Regions from separate parts of the Microbacterium sufflavum genome, predicted to be linked through region 1. Evidence: predicted binding sites of a transcription regulator. Region 1 holds the regulator's gene; the other holds the start of a gene.
What was found. The regulator LexA, encoded in region 1, represses DNA repair genes until DNA is damaged. The targets are predictions, from matches to a motif close to TCGAACANNTGTTCGA.
Positions count from the first base shown of each region.

Region 2: KZC56_RS16820 (HNH endonuclease signature motif containing protein) is a predicted target of LexA. The motif match lies at 3,674-3,689, and genes of this name have one in related genera.

Region 1 covers NZ_JAHWXK010000003.1:35,578-40,424, forward strand. Annotated here, with positions in the region: gene hisH (imidazole glycerol phosphate synthase subunit HisH) at 1-221, opposite strand, end outside; gene hisB (imidazoleglycerol-phosphate dehydratase HisB) at 218-835, opposite strand; gene KZC56_RS16295 (histidinol-phosphate transaminase) at 832-1,926, opposite strand; gene KZC56_RS16300 (LysM peptidoglycan-binding domain-containing protein) at 1,961-2,329, opposite strand; gene lexA (transcriptional repressor LexA) at 2,618-3,310, shown strand; gene metE (5-methyltetrahydropteroyltriglutamate--homocysteine S-methyltransferase) at 3,366-4,847, opposite strand, start outside.
Region 2 covers NZ_JAHWXK010000003.1:140,222-145,068, forward strand. Annotated here, with positions in the region: gene KZC56_RS16805 (Na+/H+ antiporter) at 1-965, opposite strand, end outside; gene KZC56_RS16810 (ABC-F family ATP-binding cassette domain-containing protein) at 1,007-2,830, opposite strand; gene KZC56_RS16815 (alpha/beta fold hydrolase) at 2,876-3,616, opposite strand; gene KZC56_RS16820 (HNH endonuclease signature motif containing protein) at 3,719-4,847, shown strand, end outside.

The DNA of each region.
Region 1 (4,847 bases):
AGACGCCGCCCGATGATCTCGTCGCCCCCGTGCGCGTGCAGCGCATCACGCACGGCCTGGAACGCCCCGACCCCCGGCACGACGAGGCCGTCGGCCTCGAGCGCCTCACTGCGGTCGCGCGTGAGCACCGCGTCGGCGCCCGCAGCCACGAGCGCCTTGACCGCGGAGTGCACGTTGCCGGACTCGTAGTCGAAGACCGCGACGCGGGGTGCCGCGCTCACAGGGCCCCCTTGGTGGACGGGATGCCGTCGACGAGCGGGTCGAGCGCCTTCGCCTGACGGAACGCGCGCGCGAAGGCCTTGTACTCCGCCTCGGCGATGTGGTGCGGGTCACGGCCGCCGAGCACGCGCACGTGCACCGTCAGCGCGGCGTTGAACGCGATGGCCTCGAAGGAGTGGCGCACGAGCGAGCCCGTGAAGTGCCCGCCGATGAGGTGCTGCTCGAAACCGACGGGCTCGCCCTCGTGCACGAGGTACGGACGACCGGAGATATCGACCACGGCCTGCGCCAGCGCCTCGTCGAGCGGCACGAGCGCATCGCCGTAGCGCGAGATGCCCGCCTTGTCGCCCAGGGCTTCCAGGATGGCCTGACCCAGCACGATCGAGACGTCTTCCACGGTGTGGTGAGCGTCGATGTGCGTGTCGCCGGAGGCGCGGACGGTGAGATCGGTCAGCGAGTGCTTCGCGAACGCCGTCAGCATGTGGTCGAAGAACGGCACCGAGGTGTCGATGCGGCTCACCCCGGTGCCGTCGAGGTTCAGCTCCAGCTCGACGGTCGACTCCGACGTGCTGCGCACACGACGCGCGGTGCGGGCGGGGTTCGCGGGGGTGGTCATGATGCCGATCCTATCGAGGCCAGGGCGTCCAGGAACGCGGTCGTCTCGGCCTCGGTGCCCGCGCTGACGCGGAGGTGGCCGGGGATGCCGACGTCGCGCACGAGCACGCCGCGGTCGTACAACTGCCGCCACGTGGCCTGCGGGTCGGCCACGCCACCGAACAGCACGAAGTTCGACCAGGACTCGTGGGGCGTGTACCCCAGTGCCTCCAGCGTCGCTGTGATGCGGTCGCGCTGCTCGACGATCTCCTCGACCATGCCGAGCATCACGTCGGCGTTGCGCAGCGCCGCCACCGCCGCGGCCTGCGTGAGCGCGCTCAGGTGATACGGCAGCCGCACGAGGCGGAGCGCGTCGATGAACGCGGGGTCTGCGGCCAGGTAGCCGACGCGCGCTCCGGCGAACGCGAAGGCCTTGCTCATGGTGCGCGACACAGCGAGCCGCGGACGGCCGTCGAGGAGCGTGAGCGCGGACGGCGCGTCATGCGGTGCGAACTCCTGATATGCCTCGTCGACGATCACGACGCCGCGCGCGGCCTCGTAGACCGCCGCGACGACGTCGAGCCCGAGCGGCGTACCGGTGGGGTTGTTGGGCGAGCACAAGATCACCACGTCGGGGTCGGCGGCGCGCACCTGTTCCGCGGCTTCCTCCGGGGTGATCGAGTAGTCGGGGTGCCGGGTGCCGGCGACCCACGACGCACCCGTGCCCTGCGCGATCAGCGGATACATCGAGTAGGTCGGAGCGAAGCCGAACGCCGTCCGCCCCGGTCCGCCGAACGCCTGCAGGATGTGCTGCAGCACCTCGTTCGAGCCGTTGCCCGCCCAGATCTGCTCGGCCGTGAGCCCGTGACCGAGGTAGTCCGCGAACGCCTCCCGCAGCGTGGTGAACTCCCGGTCGGGATAGCGGTTGACGTCGCGGATCGCCACGGCGATGTCGTCGAGGATGTCGCTGGCGACCTCGTCAGGAACGGGATGCGTGTTCTCGTTGACGTTGAGGGCGATCGGGAGCGGTGCCTGCGGTGCGCCGTACGGAGTGAGTCCGCGCAGATCGTCGCGCAGCGGGAGATCGTTGAGGGAGAGGGTCACCCTATCCATGTTAAGAGGACGAGGCGGCACCGACGGCCATGCGTCACTCCGCGTACTGCGCCGGGATCGCGAGCTCCTGACCGATCTGGATCTCTCCGCCGCGGAGCAGGTTCATGCGGCTGATGTCGCCGATCACGTCGCGCGGGTCGGCCTCGGGAGCGATCGAGCCGGCGATCGACCAGAGGGTGTCACCGGGCATGACCGTGATGGTCTCGACGGCGGCCACGGGCTTGTCGGCACCGGAGGCGATGGCGCTGCCGCCGCTGATCGCCGCGAAGGCGATGCCGACGGCGAGCGGGACGGACGCGACCGCGAGCAGCACACCGCGACCGCGAGCCGTGAGCCGGAGCCGCGTGGCCGGACGGGCCGTGGCGGAGATCGCGGTCGCGGTGCTGAGGCTGATGGTGCTCATGTCTGCTCCTTCACTGTCCCGGCGCCGCGAGGGCCCGGGGAGGTTGGCGTAGCGTTCGCATCCGCGACTCGGCCGGGAGCCGTGAATGCGAAGCTACGTTCCGAAGATATCTTCGAGTTCGAACATCTGTCAAGCTGTCTTCGAAACCCTGTCCACGAATCGTCCGACACGCTCGAACAGATCTTCCAGATCGGCGCGATTCTCGGATACGGTTTCGACAAGGACACCCCACCACGGGCCACCGACATTCGAAGAGCGACGTCGGATCTCACGCACTGAAGGAGCATCATGAGCGAGACCACAGCCCCGGAGTCGGAGGCGCCGCGGACCCGCCGTCGCAAGAGCCTCAGCCCCAAGCAGATGGCGATCCTGGAGGTCATCCAGGCCGCCATCGCCCAGAACGGCTACCCGCCGAGCATGCGCGAGATCGGCGACGCCGTCGGGCTCAAGTCGCTCTCCAGCGTCACGCACCAGCTCGGCCAGCTGGAGCTGAGCGGCTACCTGCGTCGAGACCCGGGCAAGACGCGCGCCATGGAGGTGCTGATCGACCTGCCCGGCACCGGCTCCGGCGCCGAGAACCCGGCCGATGTCACGACTCCCGTCGGCGACGCCGCGCTCGTGCCCCTCGTCGGCCGCATCGCCGCCGGCGTGCCCATCACCGCGGACCAGCAGGTCGAGGAGATCTTCCCGCTCCCCCGGCAGCTCGTCGGCAAGGGCGACCTGTTCATGCTCAAGGTCTCCGGCGAGTCGATGATCGACGCCGCCATCTGCGACGGCGACTGGGTCGTCGTCCGCTCGCAGCACGACGCCGAGAACGGCGAGATCGTCGCGGCGATGCTCGATGGCGAGGCCACCGTCAAGGTGCTCCGTCGCCGCGATGGACACACGTGGCTGCTGCCGCGGAACACCGCCTTCGAGCCCATCCTCGGCGACGAGGCCGTGGTGCTCGGCAAGGTCGTCGCGGTGCTGCGAGCCGTCTGACCCGGACACGACGAAGGCCCTCCCCGATCGCTCGGAGAGGGCCTTCGTCACATGATCAGACCGAGGCGCCCACCTCGGCGCGCACGCGGCGCGTGGCCTCGACGATGTTCCGCAGCGACGCGGTGGTCTCCTCGTAGCCGCGGGTCTTGAGGCCGCAGTCCGGGTTGACCCAGAGCTGCCGCGTGGGGATCTCCTCCACGGCGCGACGCAGCAGGGACTCCACCTCCTCCACCGCGGGAACCCGCGGGGAGTGGATGTCGTAGACGCCGGGGCCGATGCCGTGGTCGAACCCGGCCTCGGCGATGTCCGCGACGACCTCCATCCGGCTGCGGGCGGCCTCGATGGACGTGACGTCGGCGTCCAGCGCGCGGATCGCGTCGATCACGACACCGAACTCCGAGTAGCAGAGGTGCGTGTGCACCTGCGTGCCCGGTGCTGCCCCACCGGTCGCCAGACGGAACGACGCCACCGACCAGTCCAGGTAGGACGGCTGATCGGCCTTCTTCAGCGGCAGCAGCTCGCGCAGGGCCGGCTCGTCGACCTGGATCACGGCGATGCCCGCAGCCTCGAGGTCGGCGATCTCCTCGCGCAGCGCCAGCGCGACCTGGTTCGCGGTCTCCCCCAGCGGCTGGTCGTCGCGCACGAACGACCACGCGAGGATCGTCACCGGCCCCGTGAGCATGCCCTTGAGGTGCTTCGCGGTGAGCGACTGCGCGTATCCGGACCAGTCGACCGTGATCGGTGCCGGCCGGGAGACGTCGCCCCACAGGATCGACGGGCGTGTGGCGCGCGAGCCGTACGACTGCACCCACCCGTGCTCCGTGACCGCGAAGCCGTCGAGGTTCTCGGCGAAGTACTGCACCATGTCGTTGCGCTCCGGCTCCCCGTGCACCAGCACGTCGAGTCCGAGGTCCTCCTGCAGCGACACGACCGCGGCGATCTCCCGGCGCAGGAAGTCGTCGTAGTCGTCGCGGGGGATCTCACCGCGCGTGAACCGTGCCCGTGCGCGACGGATGTCGGCGGTCTGCGGGAACGACCCGATCGTCGTCAGGGGCAGGACCGGGAGGCCGAGGGCCTCCTGCGCACTCTCCCGCTCCTCGTAGGACACCCGCGAGAAGTCGGCGTCGACGAGCGCCCGCTCGCGCACCGCGCCGTCGCGCACGCCCGGCGCGTCCAGCCGGTCGCGCAGGGCCGCCGAGGCCTCGTCGAGCTCGGCGGCGATCGCCTCGGGACCCTGCGACAGCCCGCGGGCCAGAACACCGACCTGCTGCACCTTCTGATCGGCGAACGCCAGCCACGACACCAGGCGGGGGTCGAGCGAGGTCTCGTCGGCGACGTCGTGCGGCACGTGCAGCAGTGAGGTCGAGGTGGAGGCCGACACGGCCGCGGCCCCCAGGTCGCGCAGACGCTCGAGCGTGGCGAACGCCGCGGCCAGGTCGCCCCGCCAGATGTTGTGCCCGTCGATCACGCCGCCGACGAGCGTCTTGTCCGCGAGACCCTCCGCCGCGGACGGCACAGCGCCCCGGACCAGGTCGAC
Region 2 (4,847 bases), 100 kb from region 1:
TGGAACAGCACGTTGAGCAGCTGGAACAGGTAGCGCACGACCAGCAGCGTGGCCCACACCGCGAGCGTGATCAGCACCAGTCGCCCGATCACCGACGGCGGCACCTCGTGCACCACGTACTGCACCTCGAGCCCGATGAGCACGAACAGCGCGCCGTTGAGGAGGAACACGCCGAAGGGCCACGCCGCGTCCGCCTGGCGCCGCGACGCCGCGGTCGTCACGCGCGGCGACACCCAGGCCACGATGAGTCCGGCCACGACCACGGCCAGCACCCCCGAGGCGTGCACCATCTCGGCGACCAGGAACGCCGAGAACGGCACGAGCAGCAGCGTCACGTTGATGACGATGGTCGACGACATGCGACGCAGCAGCAGGTACGCGATCGCGGCGACCGCGACGCCCGCCGCGACCCCGCCGACGTACGACACCAGCACGTCCCACGTGACCGAGAGCGGCGTGACCTGGCCGCCGAGCGCGAGCGACACCGCGATCGCATACAGGACGAGCGCGGTGCCGTCGTTCGTGAGGCTCTCCGCCTTCAGCTTCATGAACATGCGTCGCGGCAGCAGACGTCCGAGCGCGGCGACCGCGGTGGCATCGGGCGGGGCGACGGCGGCGCCCAGGATGAGCGCGACCTCCCACGGCATCCCGAACAGCACGCCGATGCCCGCGACCGCGAACGCCGAGGCCACCACGAGCAGGGTGCTCATCGGCAGGATGTAGCGGAAGTCGCGGCGGATCGAGCGCAGCGACGTGGTGAGGCTCTCCCAGAACAGGATCACGGGCAGGAACAGCAGCAGCACGGCCTCCGGCGGCAGCTGCACCTCGCGCAGCTCCGGCACGAAACCGAGCAGCAGTCCGAGCAGGACGAGGACGAGCGGGAGCGCGAGACGCACGCGCGGGGCGATCAGGGTTCCGACGAGGATCGTGAGTCCGAGCAGGACGGTGACTTCAAGGCCTTCCATCCCTACCTCCCAACGCTATGGGGAGAAGGATATTCCTGGTCTCAGCCGATCTGTTCGGTGAGTTCGAACCAGCGCAGCTCGAGCTCCTCGATCTCGGCCTCCTGCGCCGAGATCTCCTTCATCCGCTCCCCCAGTCCGGCGTAGTCGGACTGGTCGTGGTCGGCGAGTGCGTGCTTGGCCGCGTCGACCTGCGCGGTGAGCTTCTGGATGCGTCGTTCGAGCGCCGCGACCTCCTTCTGCGCCGTGCGGAGCGCGGCACCGTCGAGGCCGGTCGGTGCCGCCGCAGCGGCACTCGCGGAGGGCTTCGGCCCCTCGGCCTCCACCCGCTCGCGCAGCCGCAGGTACTCGTCCACGCCGCCGGGGAGGTGGCGCAGCCGTCCGGCGCCGTCGGGCCCCGGGAGGATCGCGTACTGCTGGTCGGTCACGCGCTCCAGGAAGTACCGGTCGTGGCTGACGACCAGGAGCGTGCCCGACCAGGAGTCGAGGAGGTCCTCGATCGCGGCGAGCATGTCGGTGTCCATGTCGTTGGTCGGCTCGTCGAGGATCAGCACGTTGGGCTGGTCGAGCAGCACGAGCAGCAGCTGCAACCGGCGCTGCTGGCCGCCCGAGAGGTCTTTGACCGGTGTCGACAGCTGCGCCGACGAGAACCCGAGCCGCTCCAGCAGCTGACCGGGCGTGAGGTCTTGCGCCTTCGACCCGGCGCCGAGCGTGTAGGAGGTGCGCAACCCGGAGATCACCACGCGCACCGGGTCGTTCCAGTGCGGCGTGAGCTCGTCGAGGCGCTGCGTGAGGGTGCGCACCTGCACGGTCTTGCCGCGCTTGACCCGGCCCTCTGTCGGCTCGACGGCACCGGAGATCAGCCCGAGCAGCGTGGACTTCCCCGCCCCGTTCACCCCGAGGATGCCGGTGCGCTCCCCCGGTGCGATGCGCCACTCCACGTCCTTCAGCACCGTCTTCACGCCGCCGTCCTCGGTCGGGTAGGTCACGCCGACGTCGAGCAGGTCGACCACGTCCTTCCCGAGCCGCGACACCGCGAGCGACTGCAGCGACACCTTGTCGCGGATCTCCGGCACGTCCGCGATCAGCTCGTTGGCCGCGTCGATGCGGAACTTCGGCTTGCTGGTGCGCGCGGGGGCGCCACGGCGCAGCCACGCGAGCTCCTTGCGGGCGAGGTTCTGCCGCTTCGCCTCGGTCGCCGCGGCCATGCGGTCACGCTCGACCCGCTGCAGGATGTACGCCGCGTAGCCGCCCTCGAACGGCTCGACGATGCGGTCGTGCACCTCCCACGTCTCGGTGCAGATCTCGTCGAGGAACCAGCGGTCGTGCGTGACGACCAGCAGCGCCCCGGCGTTCGGGGACCAGCGCTTCTTCAGGTGACCGGCGAGCCAGGTGATGGCCTCGACGTCGAGGTGGTTGGTGGGCTCGTCGAGCGCGATCACGTCCCAGTCGCCGGTCAGGAGCTTGGCGAGCGACACACGCCGCCGCTGGCCGCCGCTGAGCGATCCGATCCGCGCGTCCCACGGGAGCTCTCGCAGCAGCCCGTCGATCACATCGCGCACCCGGGCGTCGCCCGCCCACTCGTGCTCCGGCACGTCGCCGACCACGGCCGCGCCGATCGTGAGGTCGTCCGGGAGCGTATCCGCCTGGGTCAGCACACCGATGCGGGTGCCGCCGCGCACGGTCACCCGGCCGGAGTCCGGCTCCTTGGTGCCGGCGAGCATGCCGAGGAGGCTGGACTTGCCGTCGCCGTTGCGGCCGACGATCCCGATGCGGTCCCCCTCCTCGATGCCGAGGGTGACGGAGTCGAAGACGACGCGGGTCGGGTATTCGAGGTGCAGGGCTTCGGCCCCGAGAAGATGTGCCATGTCCTCTCCAGGGTAGTCGCGGATCGCGGGCCGCCCGCCCTGTCGTCAGCGGGAGCCGAAGAGCTCCGGCAGCGCCGCGGTGAACACGTCGAAGTGGCTGTACCAGACGGTGTGCGCCGCGCCAGGGATGCTCCGCACGCGGACGCCCTCGTGCTCGAACCGGCGCGCGTCCTCGTCGGTGACCCACGCGCTGGGGTCGGCGCGGACGACGATCGAGCCCGGTGCGGCGCTCCAGTGCCCATCGGAGCCGCACGACACGGACGCGGCCGTCGCGGCATCGAACCGCTCGGCCGCGCGGGCCTCCGCCTCGGCATCGGCGACCGAATAGAACGGACGCGCGCGGCGCAGCTCGGTCGGCGACAGGCGTGCACGCCGGTCGTGTTCGTACTGCGACACCAGCGCCGCGCGATCCTGACCGCCCTGCAGGGTCAGCGCCGCGTCGACGTAGACGGCGAGCGCCGGTTCGAGTCGCGGGGCGGCCGCGGCGAGGACCGTGGCACCGAAGGAGTGTCCCATCGCGGCGATCAGGGGCGGGCCGGGGGTGGCGGACGGGGGCTCGAGGAGGCGCACCAGGGTCTCGACGACCGCGTCGGCCGCGCTCTCGATCGTGAGCTGCGGATCGCGCGGCGAGAGTCCGTGACCGGGGAGATCGAGCGCGAGTACGCGGAAACCGCGCTCCGTCAGCGCGGGCACGACGCGGTGCCAGCTCTCGGCGGAGCCCATCATGCCGTGGAGGAGCACGACCGTGTGCTCGCCCGAACCGGCTTCGACGACGTTGAGAAGCATCGCGTCAGTAAACCACGACCGTTACCTTTCCGTGACCTGACTTTCGTCCACACTCGTTCGATCCTTTGTTCGAATGTCGGTGGTCAGTGATGGAGTGAGGTCATGACCGCGCTGCTCGACGCCACCGACTCCCAGCGGGCGATGCTCGCCGAGCTGGTCGCGGGCCTGGTCGCGGCGGAGCAGACGCTGAGCAGCATGCAGGCCGCCCGCGACGGCTTGCTGGCCCTGGCCGGGCGCCTCGCGGTCGACATCGCCCGGCAGGGGCGCCACCCCGACCACGGCGACCTGGCGATCCGCACGGTCGCCGCCGAGATCGGCGCGGCCCAGCGCGCGAGCGATCGCGCGGTCGAACGGCGCATGTCCGAGGCGTCCTGGCTGGTCGAGCGCTTCCCCGCGGTGTGGGAGGCGCAGGGCCGCGGGCTGATCAGCGCGGCGCACGCGCGCGCGATCCTCGACGCGGGCGCGCATCTCCACGACGCTTCCGAGCGGTCGGCCTTCGCCGACGACGCCGTAGCCCTCGCGCAGACCACCTCGCCCAACCGGCTGCGGCCGCTCGTGCGACGCCTCGCCGAACGCTTCCAGGAGCGCACGGTCACCGAACGGCACCGCGACGCCCGCGAGCAGCGGCGGGTCTGGGTGAAAGACGCAGGCGACGGGATGGCCGACCTGGGCATGCACGGACCGGCGGCACTCGTCCACGGCATGTTCGACCGGCTGTCGCAGATGGCTCACGCCGTACAGCAGGAGAACGCGCGCGCGGAGCGGGGCGCGACCGAGCCCTCCCCTGCCACACCCGACACCCGCACGGTCGACCAGCTGCGAGCCGACCTGCTCTCCGATCTGGTGCTGACTGGCACCCCGGCCGGCCACGACACGGCGGACGGTCTGCTGGGCGAGCTGCGGGCGCGCGTGGAGGTGACGGTGCCTGTGCTGACCCTTCTTCGTGACGATCACCCCACGGCGGTGGGCGCTCCGGCTGAGCTCGACGGTCAGACGCCGATCGATGCGGAGACCGCCCGACATCTGACCGGCGGCGCCGCGGGGTGGGACCGGGTGCTGACGCATCCGATCAGCGGCGCGACGCTCGCGGTCGACCGCTACCGGCCGAGCGAGGAGCTCCGCCGGCACCTGCGAGCGCGCGACCAGCGCTGTCGTTTCCCCGGATGCGGCCTCGCGGCGCGGAAGAGCGACCTCGACCACAGCCACGATGCGGCCCGCGGCGGGAAGACCG